2 linked regions of the Alkalihalophilus pseudofirmus genome follow. The protein of the gene in region 1 interacts with the protein of each later gene in a pairwise test. Links are inferred from orthologs where the notes say so. Each region holds a gene or a part of one and is shown on either strand. Other genes may lie near its edges. The genes, in order: grpE and groL.

Region 1 (7,769 bases):
GATTATACAAACTTGCCGTTTGAGTCAGCTCCCCCTCTAGAAGTAATAATGGCAGAGCGTGAGGCGACAAAAGAAAGTTTGGCAAAGCTTGAGGAATTAAAGCAGGCAGGAGATAATCTGCAAGGCTCGACAGATGGCAGAAAAGTAGCGCATATTATTCATTCTCATAATACCGAATCTTTTTTACCAGAGCTTAAAACAGACGTAGTAAATGAAGCCTTTCATGGTGAGGTTAATATCACTTTAGTCGGAGAGAAGTTATCTCAAGAACTTGAAAAAAGAGGGATCGGAACAGAAATAGAGGAACGTGATGTGCAAGGTGCTCTAAAAAATAGAGGCTGGCAATACGCACAATCGTATGATGCATCTCGTGAATTTGTAAAAGAAGCCATAGCACAAAATGATGACCTGCAATTTTTCTTTGATCTTCACCGCGATACGCTCTCAAGGGATAAAACGACTGTAACCATAAATGGTGTTGAATATGGACGGACAGTATTTGTAGTAGGCGGGGATCATTCAAATTATGAACATAATCTTAAATTAGCAGAAGAGCTGCATGACATGCTTGAAGAGAAATATCCTGGACTAAGCCGTGGGGTAATTTTAAAAGCAGGCCGAGGTACAAATGGTAAATTTAATCAAGATTTATCGAAACAATCAATGCTGGTTGAATTTGGCGGTGTGCATAACTCACTTGAAGAGGTCTATCGTTCTGCAGAAGCGCTGGCTGATGTGTTTGCTGATTATTATTGGAATGCAGAAGCGGTAGATGGGACAGACGATGTAGAAACAGAAGAAGCGGTGGATGGGACAGACGATGTAGAAACAGAAGAAGCGGTGGATGTAAGCGCAGCAGACGGAGAAGAGGAGGAAAAATGATGATTAAGAAACTGGTTTTTGTGATCATGTTCATACTCGTAACTTTGTTGCTTGGTTCTCTATTTGGCATTCAGCATATGAACGAAGAACTAGGGATCACAAAGCCAGTTCCTCTTGAACTCAAGGAGAGTGAAGCGGCAGGTGTCCCGTCAGAACCTGAGGTAATAAGTGCTAAAAAGGAACAGCCTGTAGATCCTAAAAGTCAATTAGTGGAAAAGCGCCAAAAAGCAGAAGATGTAGGAAGGTTTAACTTTTTTTCTGAGCTTGGCACAGGTGTTGCTGAAGGAGCAAACAGAATAAGCCGGATGGCACTTACCCAAGTGATGACATTTGTTCATGAAGTGTTAAATGGAGAGAGCAGCGAATAATAGCTGCTACTCTCTTTTTTCTTTTATGGGGATATTATCGATACATTCGTCGAAATAGGTGCGGATAAGGTTGTAGCGATCCCGGTTCACACCATCAATGATGTTTGAGAATAATTCTTTAGATCCGATTTCTTGTATGACATCTAATAATCTCATAAGTCGTTCAAATTCTTCTTTTGACAAGGGCTCACCTCTTTAACAAACCTTTTAGTAATAACATATGATAATAAAAAAGACATGCTATAGGGACTTCCCTATTTCTGTAAAATAGATCATTTTAATAGAAAATAAAGATTGTTTTAATAGCAAATAAGTTAAGATTTTAGGCTAACCCTAATCTGTGTATTGAAGACGGTCTAAACGATTGGTATAATGAGAAATAGTGTATATGGCACGATTTAGTAGGAGTGATCAATTTATGAATAACAATGACCGCATAGAGCGCCAGAAGAAAATCCGAAATTTCTCGATCATTGCTCACATTGACCACGGAAAGTCAACGTTAGCTGATCGTATTTTAGAGAAAACAGGCGCCCTGACTGACCGTGAAATGAAAGACCAAACGCTTGATGCAATGGACCTTGAGCGCGAGCGTGGAATTACAATTAAATTAAATGCTGTTCAATTAACCTATACAGCTAAAGACGGCGAAGAATATATTTTCCACTTAATTGATACTCCAGGACATGTAGATTTTACATATGAAGTATCGAGAAGTTTAGCAGCTTGTGAAGGGGCTTTGTTAATTGTTGACTCAGCACAAGGCATTGAAGCGCAAACTCTTGCCAATGTTTATTTGGCCCTTGATAATGATCTTGAGATCTTGCCGGTCATCAATAAAATTGACCTTCCAAGTGCAGAGCCTGAGCGCGTGAAACAAGAGGTAGAGGATGTAATCGGTCTTGATGCATCTGATGCTGTACTTGCATCTGCAAAAAATGGAATTGGAATTGAAGAGATCTTAGAGCAAGTGGTCGAAAAGGTACCTGCACCAACTGGTGACCCGAACGCCCCGCTTAAAGCCTTAATTTTTGATTCTCTATATGATTCATATCGCGGTGTCGTAGCTTATATTCGTATTATTGATGGCACAGTGAAGCCTGGCCAGAAGATTAAAATGATGGCTACAGGAAAAGAATTTGAAGTAACTGAGATTGGGGTATTTACTCCAAAAGCAGAAAAACGTGATGAGCTGACTGTCGGAGATGTAGGATTTTTAACGGCTGCAATTAAAAATGTCGGCGATACGCGTGTCGGTGATACGATTACGAATGCTGTGAACCCGGCATCTGAGCCACTGCCAGGCTACCGTCGCATGAATCCGATGGTATACTGTGGTCTTTACCCAATCGATACAAATGATTACAATGACCTTCGTGAAGCTCTTGAGCGTCTTGAGTTAAATGATGCGTCATTGCAATATGAGCCAGAAACATCTCAGGCGCTAGGTTTTGGTTTCCGCTGCGGATTCTTAGGACTTTTGCACATGGAAATCATTCAAGAGCGTATTGAACGTGAATTTGGTATCTCTCTTATTACTACAGCACCAAGTGTTGTGTACAAGGTTCAGCTGACTAGTGGGGAAGACCTTCAAATTGATAATCCGTCTAATATGCCTGATGCACAAAAGATTGATTATGTGGAAGAGCCTTATGTAAAAGCAAAAGTAATGGTTCCAAATGATTATGTAGGTTCAGTAATGGAGCTTTGCCAAGGTAAACGTGGAATTTTCATTGACATGCAATACTTAGATGAGAACCGTGTACAAATTGTTTATGAAATTCCTTTATCTGAAATTGTCTATGACTTCTTTGATCAATTAAAATCAAATACAAAAGGTTATGCTTCATTTGATTATGAGTTGATCGGCTATAAACAATCTAAGCTGGTTAAAATGGATATCTTGTTAAATAGTGAGAAGGTCGATGCCCTATCGGTTATTGTTCACCGCGATTCAGCTTATGACCGAGGCAAAATCATTGTTGAAAAGTTAAAAGAGTTAATCCCTCGTCAGCAATTTGAAGTGCCTGTTCAAGCTAGTATTGGACAAAAAGTTATTGCAAGATCTACGATTAAAGCGATGCGTAAAAATGTACTTGCTAAATGTTACGGCGGGGATATCTCACGTAAACGTAAGCTTCTTGAGAAGCAAAAAGAAGGTAAGAAGCGAATGAAGTCTGTTGGTAACGTGGAAGTACCGCAAGAAGCCTTCATGGCCGTTCTTCGTATGGATGAATAATACAATGATAACCGCAGGGGTTCCTGCGGTTTTATTGTTAGCAGGAGGAATAATATGAGGACAGCAGCATATATTCACATCCCTTTTTGTGAGCATATTTGTCACTATTGTGATTTTAATAAAGTATTTTTGAAAAACCAGCCGGTCGATGAGTACATTCAAGCACTGCTTCACGAAATGCATATGACGATTAATGAAGCAAAGCCCGATCAGCTTAAAACAATCTATGTCGGCGGTGGAACCCCTACCGCTTTAACGGCTGCTCAGTTACGAACTCTATTTGCCGGAATGCATTCGATCCTTCCTATGGAGCAGATTGAGGAATTTACGGTGGAAGTTAATCCAGATAGCAGTGAAGAAGAAAAGCTTACTGTTATGAAAGAATACGGTGTGAATCGTCTTAGCATCGGAGTGCAGTCCTTTGATCAATCACTATTAGACGCGATCGGCCGAACGCACTCAAGTGATAGTGTGCATGACGCTGTTAAGCGGAGCAGAGAAGCAGGCTTTGATAATCTATCGCTTGACCTAATGTTTGGTCTGCCGCATCAATCGGTCGAACAATTTATTGATACGATTGAAAAAGCAGCTGAATTAGGGGTAGAACATCTATCTGCTTATTCATTGAAAATTGAAGAGAAGACAGTGTTTTTTAATCGTCAGCGCAAGGGGAAATTAAGTTTGCCTCCTGAAGAAGATGAGGTAACAATGTATGAAGAGCTTAGAAAACGTACGAAAGCTCATGGACTCGTACAATATGAAATCTCCAACTTCGCTAAGCCTGGACGTGAGAGTAAGCATAATCTCGTTTATTGGAATAACGATGAATATTATGGTTTCGGTGCTGGGGCTCACGGGTATGTAAATGGCGTTCGCCATCAAAACATTGGTCCTGTGCCAAAGTATATAGAAGCTGTAAATCAAAAAAAGCTACCTTACCTTAATGAACATAAAGTCAGTAAAGTAGAACAAATTGAAGAAGCGATGTTTATGGGCCTGAGAAAGCTTAACGGGGTAGATCTTGACGAGTTATCTAAACGCTACGATAAAGACCTTAACAAGCTCTATCACGATCAAATAAAGGATTTATCTGAGCGAGGGTTGCTAGTTAGTGAGCAAGGTATGCTAAAACTGACAAACGAGGGACTGTTGTTAGCCAATGAAGTATTTGAACAGTTTCTTGCTGTGTTAGAGGATTAGCAAAAAAACCAAACGTTTATTTTAGAAGAAATGTTGTTTTGAAGTTGACAAATCCTGACCTATTTGATAATTTATCATTAGATTTAGCACTCGATCATTGTGAGTGCTAACAGAGGTGATGAGAGATGTTAACAGATAGACAATTGTTAATTCTGCACGCCATAGTTGATGATTATATCCGGTCGGCAGAGCCAGTCGGTTCTCGCAGCATCTCTAAGCGAGAAGATATAACATTTAGTCCAGCGACGATCAGAAATGACATGGCTGACCTAGAGGAACTCGGCTTTTTAGAGAAGCCTCACAGCTCTGCAGGACGTATTCCGTCTCAAAAAGGGTACAGGTATTACGTTGATAACATGCTCATGCCTCATGATCTGACTGAAGATGAGCAAGCTAATATCCGTACGATCTTTTCTGATCGAATGCAGGAGATTGAACAAGTCATTCAACAGTCAGCAAAGCTATTGTCTAATATGACAAGCTATATTTCGATTGTTCTAGGTCCTGAAATGTTTGAAGCTAAGCTTCGCTCGCTTCAGATCATTCCCCTTGCTAAAGGGTCGGCTATCCTTATCTTGGTAACTGACACAGGACATGTAGAAAATCAAACGATCCAGCTGCCAGATACGATTGAGGCTTCTGATATCGAACGAGTGGTAAACATTTTAAATGACCGCTTAATGGGTGTCCCGCTATTTAAGCTTCGTCAAAAATTGAATACAGAAGTGAGCAAAGTGATGCGTGCACATGTCACAAACTATGAACAGATCCTGTCTTCACTTGAACACTCACTTACTAATGAACGTTCAGAAAAAGTCTTCTACAGTGGTAAAACGAATCTTTTATCGCAGCCAGAATTTCGTGACGTTGATAAAGTGAGAATGCTGTTAAACATGCTTGAAGAAGATCAGCTGATGCAGCAGATTCTTCGTGCTCCACATCAAGGAATACAGGTGAAAATAGGGCAGGAAAACAATCTTGAAGCCTTTGATTCATGCAGCATGATTACAGCGACGTATTCGATTGGCGGCAAGCATATGGGAACAATCGGTATCTTAGGACCAACGCGTATGGAATACCGTCGTGTTATCGGAGTGGTAGACTCGGTTTCAAAAGATTTAACAAAGCTTCTAACTAACTTGTATCACGAAAGTTAAAAGTGGTAATATTGTTAGTTGATGGTAAAAATATTGACTGTATATGATTGGTCAAAAAGAAACAGTTGCGAATAACGTAGCGTTTTTTATAAAGAGCCTGCTAAAAGCAGACGACTTGATTTCGGTAGGAGGTGAAACAGATGACTGAAAAAGACACAAACACACTAGAAGATGAACTAAAAGCAGAAGATACTGAGCAAGAAGCAGTTGATACAGATCAAAACGAAGCATCAGCATCTGATGAAACAGAAGTGGTGGAAGCAGAAGAAAATCCCCTTGAAGCACAAGTTGCGGAGTTAAACAATCGTATGCTGCGTGTTCAAGCTGATTATGATAATTTCCGTCGCCGTTCTCGCGAAGAAAAAGAGGCGGCTGCAAAATATCGCTCTCAAGCACTAATTGAAGGTTTACTTCCAGTTGTTGATAATTTTGAGCGTGCCCTTCTCGTTAAGCCTGAATCAGAAGAAGCACAATCTCTTCTAAGCGGTATGGAAATGGTGTACCGTCAATTAAAAGATACACTTAAAAATGAAGGTGTTGAAGTAATTGAAACAACGGGACAATCGTTTGATCCGCACTTGCATCAAGCAGTAATGCAGGTAAGTGAAGACGGGTTTGAATCAAATCAAATCGTGGAAGAATTACAAAAGGGTTATAAATTAAAGGATCGCGTCTTAAGACCTTCTATGGTCAAAGTAAACGCGTAATCCTTACATAGATCTATATAAATTAAACGATTGAAACTAGGAGGCATATAAAATGAGTAAAATTATTGGAATTGACCTTGGTACAACTAACTCATGTGTGGCAGTAATGGAAGGCGGGGAAGCAACAGTTATCCCTAATCCAGAAGGTAACCGTACAACTCCTTCTGTTGTGGCATTCAAAGACGGTGAGCGTCAAGTAGGGGAAGTAGCGAAGCGTCAAGCAATCACTAACCCTAACACAATTATGTCAATTAAGCGTCATATCGGAACAGATTATAAAGAAACAATCGATGGTAAAGAGTATTCTCCACAAGAGATTTCTGCAATCATCCTTCAAAAATTAAAGTCTGATGCAGAAGCATACCTTGGCGAGAAAGTAACAAAAGCTGTTATTACAGTTCCTGCTTACTTCAATGATTCACAACGTCAAGCGACAAAAGATGCTGGTAAAATTGCTGGTCTTGAAGTAGAGCGTATTGTCAACGAGCCAACGGCAGCTGCACTTGCATATGGTCTTGAAAAAGAAGAAGATCAAACAATTCTTGTTTATGACCTTGGCGGCGGTACGTTTGACGTGTCAATCCTTGAGCTTGGAGAAGGTTTCTTCGAAGTTAAAGCAACTTCTGGTGACAACAAGCTTGGTGGAGATGACTTTGATGAGGTGATCATCAATCACCTTGTAGACCAATTTAAAAAAGACAACGGAATTGATCTTTCTCAAGATAAAATGGCTATGCAACGTCTAAAAGACGCAGCTGAAAAAGCTAAAAAAGATCTTTCTGGTGTAACGCAAACACAAATTTCATTACCATTCATTACAGCAGATGCTACAGGTCCTAAGCACTTAGAGTTAAGCCTGAGCCGTGCTAAATTTGAAGAATTATCTTCTGATCTTGTAGAGCGTACATTAGGCCCGACTCGCCGTGCGATGCAAGATGCTGGTCTATCTGCAAGCGAGATTGACAAGATCGTTCTAGTTGGTGGATCTACTCGTATTCCTGCAGTACAAGAAGCAATCAAGAAATTAACTGGTAAAGACCCTCATAAAGGAGTTAATCCAGATGAAGTAGTAGCTCTTGGTGCTGCTGTACAAGCTGGTGTATTAACTGGAGATGTAAAAGACGTTGTATTACTTGACGTTACTCCATTATCACTTGGTATTGAGACAATGGGCGGAGTGTTCACAAAATTAATCGACCGTAACACAACGATTCCT
Region 2 (10,706 bases), 790 kb from region 1 along the record:
GATCCATTGAACAGGTGAAAGAAAAGAAGGAAGAGGTTTCGCTTAGAATTGGAGCAACAAATACAGTGAGTGATGTCATCCTGCCTGATTTCGTAAAGAAAATCAGAGTCCTCTATCCCCAAATTCGTCTGCAGTTAATGATTCACAATCACGAACAAATCGTTGAAGGACTCGAGCAACATAAGCTTGACCTTGCCTTGGTAGAAGGAACAAGCGGACTTGGACCTTTTCATGTCGAAGTAGTCAGCCGGGATGAACTTAGATTCTATGCTAAGCAACGGATGCCGCTTGCCACTTCCCCCCTTCTATTGCGGGAAAAAGGTTCTGGAACGAGAGAATATGCCGATCAATTTCTTTTATCTGAGAGAATTGAACCTAGCGAAATTATTGAAGCAAGCAGTCATTATTTAATTAAGCAGCTGGCTATTAGAGGTCTCGGCATTGCCTTTCTCTCTCATTCGATGGTGAAAGAAGAAGTATCAGAAGGAAAGCTCGTACCACTCAATCTGCATGTGATCTACCGGCCATTTTATGCTGTCTACGAAGAAGAACATGTGCACACCCCTATTTTAAAGGAGCTGTGTGACCTCCTGCAGAGTATTACGTAGACGCTGAGGTGGAGGGAGGAACCTAGAAGGTGAAACCTCTCTTTTAAATCATTATTCAAACTAGAAAAGGATTTCTTAGGAGAAGGGTGAACTCCAAGAAATCCTTTTTGAAAGATAGGTACCTTTTTATTTCATTTATAAATTCATTACAAAACAGCACAGTAAGAACTCTCTACCATCCACAGTTAATTGACACACATCATTTTTGTTTTTTGAAACATTTCTAGGTGTTCTTTTAAAAATTCAACATAACGGTTAACCTCATCTATCGTCGTGTAGGGCGAGATGCTAAAAAATTTATGTGCATATACCGGTACGCGTTTGTCTGTATTTAATGCTTCTACTAGACATTGTTTCTTTGTGTTCCCAAAAAAGACAGTATCTCGGTAGACGCTCATCACTTCTGCCAGCTCGTCATTAAATTGATTGATCTCCATTATCTCTTCAACAGTTAAACTCCCCCTCCATTCATCATTCCATTTTGTCTTCTCAGGATAAAAGCGAAAGGTTGTAACCGGGGACTTTTCATTTGTAATTACTACACTTGAAATTTCTTCTATTAACCTTTCTCTAAACTTCATATTGACGCGAATATAATTAGCCAAAAGTTCTTGATAACCTTCCATACCAAATGCCAATAACGACGCGTAGATTGCCAGAGAACTTCCCATTCGTGAGCATTCGATTGTGTAGCCAGTATGGTAGTTTCCATACCCACGATTCCCAACGTACGGCGTTTCTTCCTCATCTAAATCAACATATTTTAAGTGTTCTCTATTTTTCACTAAGAATAAGCTCGTGATATATGGTGTTTGGCCAAGCTTGTGGAAATCAAAAACCATACTATCTGCAAGCTTGATCTGTTGAAACTTTTGTTGATAGGACTTTAACACCTGTATAACAGGTTCTTCTAGTTTAAGATGGTTGCTTTTGAAGTCATAATCATTAAAGAAGGTATACATACCTCCCATAGCTGAGTCTGCATGGATATAGACAGGACTCAAGCAGTGCTTAACTTCTAACTCTTCAGCTATCCTCTTAATCCCCTCCATGTCATCAATCCCAAACGTATCGGTTGTTCCCATTGTGGCAAGAACATATAATGGAACACCGCCTTTTTCAATAACATGCTCCATTTTCTCTTTAAAGTCTTCTAAATTCATAGAATGATCACGATTCACCTTCACACGAATCATGTTTTCTACTCCTATTCCAGTTGCTTCTACTGATTTAAACAAGCTGTAATGGGAAAGCTCTGAGCAAAAGCAATACAGATTGTCAGGCACCCCCTTTTGATTAGAGATCGGTGAGTACCTTGCAATAGCAAGTCGTAAAGAGTTAAAGACAGCCCCTTGCCCTCCCCAGGTTGTATAGCCAGAACTTAGATTTTCATCGTATCCGATTAGTTTTGAAAGCATACTGGTGATCTCGACTTCTGCCGCTGCTGCTGCAGGTCCCTCTACATCCCAAAGATTATTTCCATTAACAAGGACCATAATTAAATTCCCAATGACACTCGCAATATTCGGAAGGGGCGCTGCATTAGCAACGTAGTTTCGGTTGACATACCTATGTCCCTCTACCAATTTAAGAAGCTTTACAATCACTTCATCCATAGGCGTACCCGTTTTCGGGATGTCTGCCTGATGAATTATACGATTATAATAATCTGCCGTGTACTCGGGCATTTCTCCTAACGTTAGTTTATTAGGATCCTTTAATTCATCTACCTTTGTTATTACTGTTTTAAAATAAGATAATAATTCTTCTCTTTGAACATTATTACCGTCCATGCTCGGGTACAGCTTTTGTAACTCGTTCATTACTTTACCTCCTTGATGTCTATCACAAAAAGAAGCTTCACACAAGTTTAATTAACCTATGAGAAGCATCCCTATTCTTATGCTGTATTATTGATTTTTTGTTATGCTGTCACTTTTTCTGTTTCATTACGAGGGGCCCATGATGACAATACTTGGTTAGAGCCATTTTCAGCCTCTAACAGTGTTTCTGCTTCCTGGACTAATATTTGAATGATACGTTGTTCATCATCACTAATTTCTATTAGTTCCTCGAACATTTCAACTGATTCTCTTGAGATTGAAGCGATCTCGACCATAGTTGACATAATTTGCTGAGAAGCTGCCGTTATTTCTTCTGTACTTGCAGAGGAATTAACATTATTCTCAGCAATAATCTTTGTCGTAGATAGAATCTTTTCAAACATAGCTCCCACTTCTCCGATCGCCATGTTTGTATCTTTAAACTCATCAGTTCCTTGCTTCATTGATTTAACAACATCCTCGGTTTCTGCTTGTATGTTTTTAACTATGTTAGATACTTCAGAAGAAGATTGACGTGATTGTTCAGCCAACTTCCGAACCTCATCAGCTACAACCGCAAATCCTCTGCCGTGTTCTCCCGCTCGAGCTGCTTCAATGGAGGCATTTAAGGCAAGCAAATTTATTTGTTCTGAAATTCCTGTAATCACTTTTACAATAGAACCGATTTCATGTGATTTTTCGCTAAGTTTATTGATGCCATCAAATGTTTGGTTAATGGTTTGATTAAACTGCTCCATTTTTTCCAAAGAGTCCTTTAATCTCTCATTTCCATCTTGTGTTAATTCTAAAGTGGCAGTTGATCGATCTGAAATTTCATTTGATCTATTTGAAAGATCTTCAATCGCCTGTGTCATCTCTTCCATAGACATGGCGCTTTCTTCTGTAGCTACTAACTGTTTCTCTAAGCCTCTTCCTACCTCATCAATTGCGGCTCTTACAATGTCCGCTTTCTCAATAGCAGACTCCCCGACCTTAGCTAAATTTTCTCCTTTTTGATAAACATTGCTTGATAAGGAAGAGTAACTTTCCTTTACACGATGTAAAAATTCGATTAGTTGATTGTATACAGTATAATCAGCGCTTTTCTCTTCCACTTTGCTTTTCATATTCCCTGCAGAAAGTTCTCTTATTCCATTTATGATTTCTTTATTAATGCGCGGATTATGCTTTAGGGAAAAATAACGGTAAGCAAAATACACTGTAGTGCCTAATAAAACGATAATAATACCAAGCAGTATAACTTCCATAAGAATGAATCCCCTACTTTTTATTTTATTTTAATTCGAAATGAACCCTTTTAAAGTTCTCTGATAAGGAAATAGGTCCCATCAGCTATACTCTCATCAATTCCACTTAACCTGTTATTTTCTTTATATTTATGTACAATGTAATGCCCACCTATATCTGTATACTTCTCCATTTGATGATATTTTTCCATTACACGTATCGATTTTGGGTTTGTCGCTTCACCTATAACTGCCTTCAATCCCTGTGAAGCTGCCTTAGTTATTAACTCATTGCCTAATTGTTGAATTACTTCATGACGGTCATGTTCAGCTGTTAAACCCAACATGAATAAATGCAAAAACTCACCATCTTCTATTTCTTTTCCGCTTCTCTTTTTATAATCATCTATGAATCGTTGATCTATCTCTTCTAAAACATGGAGAATGACATTCATATCGGAAAACGACCCTTCAAATAGATCTTCTCCAAATATGACTGGCGCATTTGTATCTCCTGCTAATACACCCACCACATTCTGATTTTGATCTTTAGCTATGACGCAATAACCCTGGTCCACTGTACTGACTAAATAATCTTTGGTGAAATCGTAGAAATCTTCATAACGTATATCTAATTGACCTACCATAGGTTCCTGAACCCATTTACCTGAAACATTCACCCCTATAAATGAGCGGGCTAGACATTCAGCTGCTTTTTCTATTAGAGTAGATTGTTCGCTTGTTATAATTTCATATGAATATCGTTCTAATGTTTTTTGCACGCCTTAACTTCCTTTCAAATTATTAAATGAACCTCGTTTAAAACGAATGAGATACTCGCTCAACAAATGTACCTGAGAAGTTAATTCTCTGAAGAGCATTCCTTATTTGAACTTGAGCAATTTTAGAGGCAGGCTTTACAACAAGAATATCTTTAAAGCCTAAACTAGAATAAAATTGCATCGTTTGCTCTAGTTGCGGGACAACTTTTGATGGGACAGGTGTTTGGTGTGTGGCATCGACAACAAATGTATAATGTGGTCTTGATACTTTATCGATGGTTTCCTGCAAATCGATCATATATCCTTCTACATCTTCTTCTCTCATTAATCCATGCACTTGAACTTGAATTTCTTTTTCATTCTCATCAATGGCCATTTTGTACTTTCTTTTATTAACTACTATCATCTCTTATCGCCTTCTTCCTATGGAATGTTATTTTCATTAATGACCTTCACTTATTTCACTAGATACAAAAAGAAAAGCTATCCCTAGACGTAAATAGGGATAGCCAAATAATCGTTCCATTCATATATCATTTTTGGCAACCCGACTATCATGACCCAAGAGGATGTTAGACTCGTAGCTTTGCGTCCTTACCTTTCGATAAGTTTGCCTTTATCCTATTTAATTACTGGTTCTAAATTCACAATGACACAAACGTCATTATAGCACAAAAGAATTAGATATTGTCGAATTATGTATTTTTTTAATTTAAAATAGACATTAAAGTACAGGACTATTGATTTACATAAGGAGATAATACTCCATTTTCTCCACTTAAAAAAGCATGCCCCTATCTTGAGCATGCTTAAATAATATTGTTATCAATTCTTACAAAACATTTATTTCTTCTCTATCCAGAATTTAATGATCTTCCCTTCTTGAACAGTTTTCAAAAGGGTATGACCAGCTTTTTCACTCCATGTGGGCAGGTCGTTTAAAGCTCCTTTGTCTGTTACATGAAGCTCTAACACTTGACCGTTATCCAATGATTCAATGCCTTTTTTAAGTTCAATGATTGGCATTGGACATGTTAACCCTCTGACATCTACAACCCTATCAACCTTTATTTCTATTGTACTTTTCATTTCAGTATCTCTACGGTCATTGGTAGTAGTTTTACCATCTATAGCAAGGTTTCCTCCTAAAACAGAAGAGTAGGTTTTCCAGCCGCCATCAACATTCTTCACTTTATATCCCCTGTTTTTAAGAATCTGGCTAGCTAGGTATCCTCTTAAACCAACCTGACAGCTGACATAGATCGTCTGATCCTTTGGCAGTTCTGACAATCGGTCTCTTAGATCATTTAATGGGATATTAGTAGAGCCTTTAATGAAGCCGAATTCACGTTCCATTGGTTCGCGAACATCAATTAATACTCCACCATCTGAAACGATTTGATCGACTTCATGCCACTGAATATGCTCCAATTCACCGTCCATAATATTAGAAGCCACATAACCGGCCATGTTGACAGGATCTTTTGCTGAGGAAAATGGCGGTGCATAGGATAACTCTAGATTTGTTAGATCCTCTACTGTTAGTTCACCTTTGATAGCTGTTGCGATAACGTCTATTCTCTTGTCCACGCCATCTGCCCCCACCGCTTGTGCTCCAAATATTTTTCCGGTACTTTTATCAAAAATGAGTTTTAAAGCAATAGGTGCAGCCCCTGGATAGTAACCAGCATGAGAGCTTGGATGAATATGAACCACTTCATAAGTAATGCCGAGATGCTTTAATGTCTTTTCGTTGTTTCCGGTTGCTGCAACAGTCAAGTCAAATACCTTAGCTATAGAAGTACCCATCGTCCCTTGATACTTTTCCTTTTTTCCCATCATATTATTGGCCGCAATTCGACCTTGACGGTTAGCAGGTCCTGCAAGAGGAATCATTGCTTTTTTGCCATTGATATAATCAACAACTTCAATTGCATCCCCCACGGCATAGATGTCCTCTTTGGAAGTTTGCAGGTATTCATTTACAATGATGCCCCCGCGTTCTCCAAGCTCTAGTCCTGCTGATTTAGCCAATTCATTTTCTGGTCTGACGCCGATTGAAAGAATCGTCATATCTGTTTCTATTTCAGTTCCATCAGAAAGAAGCACTTTTTTGCCCTGTTCTGTAAAAGCCTGCACTCCGTTTTCCAGTACTAAATGTACACCTTTCTCTTTTAAATGAGTGTGTAAGATGCTTGCCATCTCAACATCGATTGGGGCCATGATTTGTTTAGCCATCTCAACAAGTGTCACGTCTATTCCTCGATCAACCAGGTTTTCCGCCATTTCAATTCCGATAAATCCTCCGCCAATTACAACGGCTTTCTTAGGTTTGTTGGAATCCACATAGGTTTTGATTTTATCAGTATCAGGTATGTTTCTTAAGGTAAAAGCAGACATATTTTCACTTAATCCTAGAATCGGCGGAACCATCGGCCTTGCTCCAGGGGATAATAATAACTTGTCATACGTTTCTTCGTACTCTTCACCGTTTCTTAGGTTCTTGATTGTCAATTTATTATTTTGTGGATCAATGCTCAGCACTTCACTTAAATTTCTAATATCAAGATTAAAACGTTTTGACATGCCTTTAACGGTCTGAACGAGTAATTTGCTTCGTTCTTTAATGGTTTCGCCAATATAGTAAGGCAGCCCGCAATTAGCAAATGAAATATGCTCACCACGTTCAACTAGAATAATTTCCACATCTTCACTAATCCTTCTTAATCTTGCTGCCGCTGTTGCACCGCCCGCTACTCCACCTACAATGATTACTTTAGTACTCATTTGATCCCCTCCAAAAGAGATATTTTAAATTACCATTGAACAACTTTAATATGAATACACCCTATACCCTATAAGGTATCTTATGCGTTCATTATACCCGAGGTGCTACTAATTTGGAGGATTTTGTGAAACATTTCACATTTAATTCACAATCTTACCCTTGGAGATAAAATCGCTTGTGAGGCTTATATGCTCTGAAAGCCGTAGATTTACAAACAAAAAAGCTCCCCATAAGTTTGTTCAACTTATGAGAAGCTTCTTTTCACTTTATGTCAAAACCTTATCTATCAAGGGTTTGATGGGCAGATGTCTAGCCTTCACTCCTAGAAACTCCGGACTCTTCACACCCTCCTACGTGGCAAAGAACGCCACTTGTCAGTTGCTCCAGATTCCTGCGTTTCTGAGCAGTCGCTTCGGCTTTTCTTATTACATCATGCCGCCCATTCCACCCATTCCGCCCATGCCGCCCATGTCAGGCATGCCGCCGCCTTCGTTTTCCTCAGGCTTATCAGCGATTACAGCTTCTGTTGTTAAGAACATAGCTGATACTGAAGCAGCGTGTTGTAGAGCTGAACGAGTTACTTTTGTTGGGTCAACAATACCTGTTTCGACCATGTTTACCCACTCGCCAGTTGCTGCGTTGAATCCAAAGCCAACATCTTGTGACTTAAGACGCTCAACAATAACAGAACCTTCAAGACCTGCATTGTGTGCAATTTGACGAACTGGCTCTTCTAGAGCACGAAGTACGATGTTCACACCAGTTGCTTCGTCTCCATCAGCAGATACAGCTTCAACTGCTTTAATTACATTGATAAGTGCTGTACCACCACCAGCTACGATACCTTCTTCCACTGCTGCACGAGTTGAGTTAAGAGCATCTTCAATGCGAAGTTTGCGTTCTTTCATTTCAGTTTCTGTTGCAGCACCAACTTTAAGAACAGCTACACCGCCAGCTAATTTAGCAAGACGCTCTTGAAGCTTTTCTTTATCAAAGTCAGAAGTTGTTTCTTCTAATTGACCTTTGATTTGGTTTACGCGAGCTGCGATTTGATCTGCTTCGCCTGCACCTTCAACGATTGTTGTATTTTCTTTTGTTACAACTACTTTACTAGCACGGCCAAGTTGAGTGATGTTCGCAGACTTAAGGTCTAGACCTAGATCTTCTGTAATCACTTCTCCGCCTGTTAATGTAGCGATGTCTTCAAGCATAGCTTTACGACGGTCACCGAATCCAGGAGCTTTAACAGCTACTGCATTAAATGTTCCGCGAAGTTTGTTCACAACTAGGGTAGCAAGAGCTTCACCTTCAACATCTTCAGCGATGATAAGGATCGGCTTGCCTTGTTGTACAACTTGCTCAAGAACTGGAAGTACCTCTTGAATGTTCGCGATCTTCTTGTCTGTGATTAGAACGTAAGGGTTATCTAGAACTGCTTCCATTTTATCAGAATCAGTTACCATATAAGGTGAAGCATATCCGCGGTCGAACTGCATACCTTCTACTACTTCTAGCTCAGTAGAGAAACCTTTAGATTCTTCGATTGTGATAACGCCGTCGTTACCAACGCGCTCCATTGCCTCAGCAATGATTTGGCCAACTTCCTCATCAGCAGAAGAGATTGCAGCAACTTGTGCAATAGACTCTTTACCTTCGATTGGTTTAGCAATGTTTTTAAGCTCTGTCACAGCAGCTGCTGTTGCTTTTTCGATTCCTTTACGGATAACCATCGGGTTTGCACCAGATGTTACGTTTTTAAGTCCTTCACGAATCATAGCTTGTGCAAGTACTGTTGCAGTTGTTGTACCGTCACCAGCGATGTCGTTTGTTTTGCTTGCTACTTCAGCAACAAGCTTAGCACCCATGTTTTCGAATGCATCTTCAAGTTCAATTTCCTTTGCAATCGTCACACCATCGTTAGTGATTAACGGAGAACCAAACTTCTTCTCTAAAACAACATTACGACCTTTTGGTCCAAGGGTTACTTTTACTGCATTTGCAAGGGCATCTACACCGCGCAGCATCGAACGACGTGCTTCTTCGCTAAATTTAATATCCTTAGCCATGATTTCGACCTCCTAGAAAATAGTGTATATAGTCAAATTCGCTTTTGTTTAATGGTTAACTTCAATGGATTAATTACTTAAATGTATTAACCGATGATAGCTAGTACGTCACTTTCACGAAGGATCAAGTATTCAACTCCGCCGTACTTCACTTCTGTTCCCGCATATTTAGAGAAAATGATAGAATCGCCTTCTTTAACGTCAAGTGCGATGCGCTCTCCGTTATCAGTTACACGGCCTGTTCCAACAGCTACAACCTTACCTTCTTGCGGCTTTTCTTTTGCAGAGTCAGGTAATACAATCCCGCTCGCTGTTTTTTCCTCAGATTCGACTAACTCGATAATAATACGATCACCTAATGGCTTTAACAAGGAAAACACCCTCCTTCAAGACCTATGTAATATTCTTTATTAGCACTCACTCATCATGAGTGCTAACACAATTATTATAATAATCATTACACTCTCGTTTTGCAAGCCCTTTACTATACTTTTTTTGATTTTTCTTAACCAGGCCTGTTAGATAGCGCAATAGCCGCATACAATAAATAGCACTACTAACTATTCGCTCTTAAACGAGGCATTCCTCCTGCCTTTCTAAATAACCTATGGTAAAATAAATGAATTAAAGAAAATTGACTATTTCTTAATAAAGGAGTTAGCAAATTGAACATTCGTTATTGGTGGATTCTTATTACATATGTACTGATGCAGCTCTCAGCGATCCCAGGAACCCTGCTGTTACTTCAGTTTGATATCGCCGTTGACCGCATACCGGGGATATGGAGTATTTTCAGTTTCACAGTCGGGCTAATGATTATTTTATTCCTTCTCGTCCCAGATATGCGTGAAAGACATCAAATGCGCGGCCGCTCCTCTCGGGGTGAGGCAGTTAGATGGGCAATCATCGGTGTATTTATGGTGTTTGGCGCTCAATATGCAGCTGCCTTAATTGAAATGTATGCATTTGGAATTGAGCCCGGATCAGAAAATACGGAGGCCATAGTAGAAATGGCTAAAGCATTTCCAGCATTTATTTTTGTTATTGCGATTATCGGACCGATATTAGAAGAAATTGTGTTTCGTTTAATCATTTTCGGAGCACTCTATAAACGATTCAACTTTTGGATTGCAGGCTTTGTCAGTTCATTGATCTTTGCAGCTATCCATTTTGACTTTACACACTTACTCATTTATACGGCTATGGGCTTTGTTTTTGCCTTCCTATATGTAAAAACTGGGCGGATCCTTGTACCAATTATCGCTCATGTGGCTCTTAACCTTTTTGTAGCAGTTGTAAATGTACTGCTTGCAGACAGACTAGAAGAATGGGTTGAACGTTTAGAAGAAGTCCAACAAACATCATTGATCATCGGGGGATTATTATGAGGAT

The links.
Region 2: the proteins of grpE (region 1) and groL interact in binary tests that used the Escherichia coli proteins (3 or more experiments, as listed by UniProt). The link is inferred for Alkalihalophilus pseudofirmus from one-to-one orthologs.

The regions. Positions count from the first base shown.
Region 1 is NZ_CP117835.1:1,067,374-1,075,142, forward strand. What follows is about bases 4,937-7,769. They hold grpE (nucleotide exchange factor GrpE), read left to right. Parts: upstream 4,937-5,986; coding sequence 5,987-6,553; downstream 6,554-7,769. Other genes in these bases: hrcA (heat-inducible transcriptional repressor HrcA), read left to right, coding at 4,937-5,846; dnaK (molecular chaperone DnaK), read left to right, coding at 6,606-7,769. Also shown: PQ478_RS05495 (stage II sporulation protein P), read left to right, coding at 1-882; PQ478_RS05500 (DUF3679 domain-containing protein), read left to right, coding at 879-1,250; PQ478_RS05505 (hypothetical protein), read right to left, coding at 1,257-1,433; lepA (translation elongation factor 4), read left to right, coding at 1,669-3,489; radical SAM family heme chaperone HemW, read left to right, coding at 3,544-4,689; more of hrcA, read left to right, coding at 4,815-4,936. UniProt on the Escherichia coli protein: Participates actively in the response to hyperosmotic and heat shock by preventing the aggregation of stress-denatured proteins, in association with DnaK and GrpE. It is the nucleotide exchange factor for DnaK and may function as a thermosensor.
Region 2 is NZ_CP117835.1:285,082-295,787, reverse strand. The notes cover bases 6,995-9,862. They hold groL (chaperonin GroEL), read right to left. Parts: upstream 9,315-9,862; coding sequence 7,674-9,314; downstream 6,995-7,673. Other genes in these bases: groES (co-chaperone GroES), read right to left, coding at 9,401-9,685; PQ478_RS01610 (CoA-disulfide reductase), read right to left, coding at 6,995-7,247. Also shown: PQ478_RS01635 (LysR family transcriptional regulator), read left to right, coding at 1-608; PQ478_RS01630 (pyridoxal phosphate-dependent decarboxylase family protein), read right to left, coding at 794-2,431; PQ478_RS01625 (methyl-accepting chemotaxis protein), read right to left, coding at 2,533-3,699; PQ478_RS01620 (hypothetical protein), read right to left, coding at 3,750-4,460; PQ478_RS01615 (hypothetical protein), read right to left, coding at 4,498-4,866; more of PQ478_RS01610, read right to left, coding at 5,304-6,994; PQ478_RS01595 (CPBP family intramembrane glutamic endopeptidase), read left to right, coding at 9,980-10,702; PQ478_RS01590 (YdiK family protein), read left to right, coding at 10,699-10,706.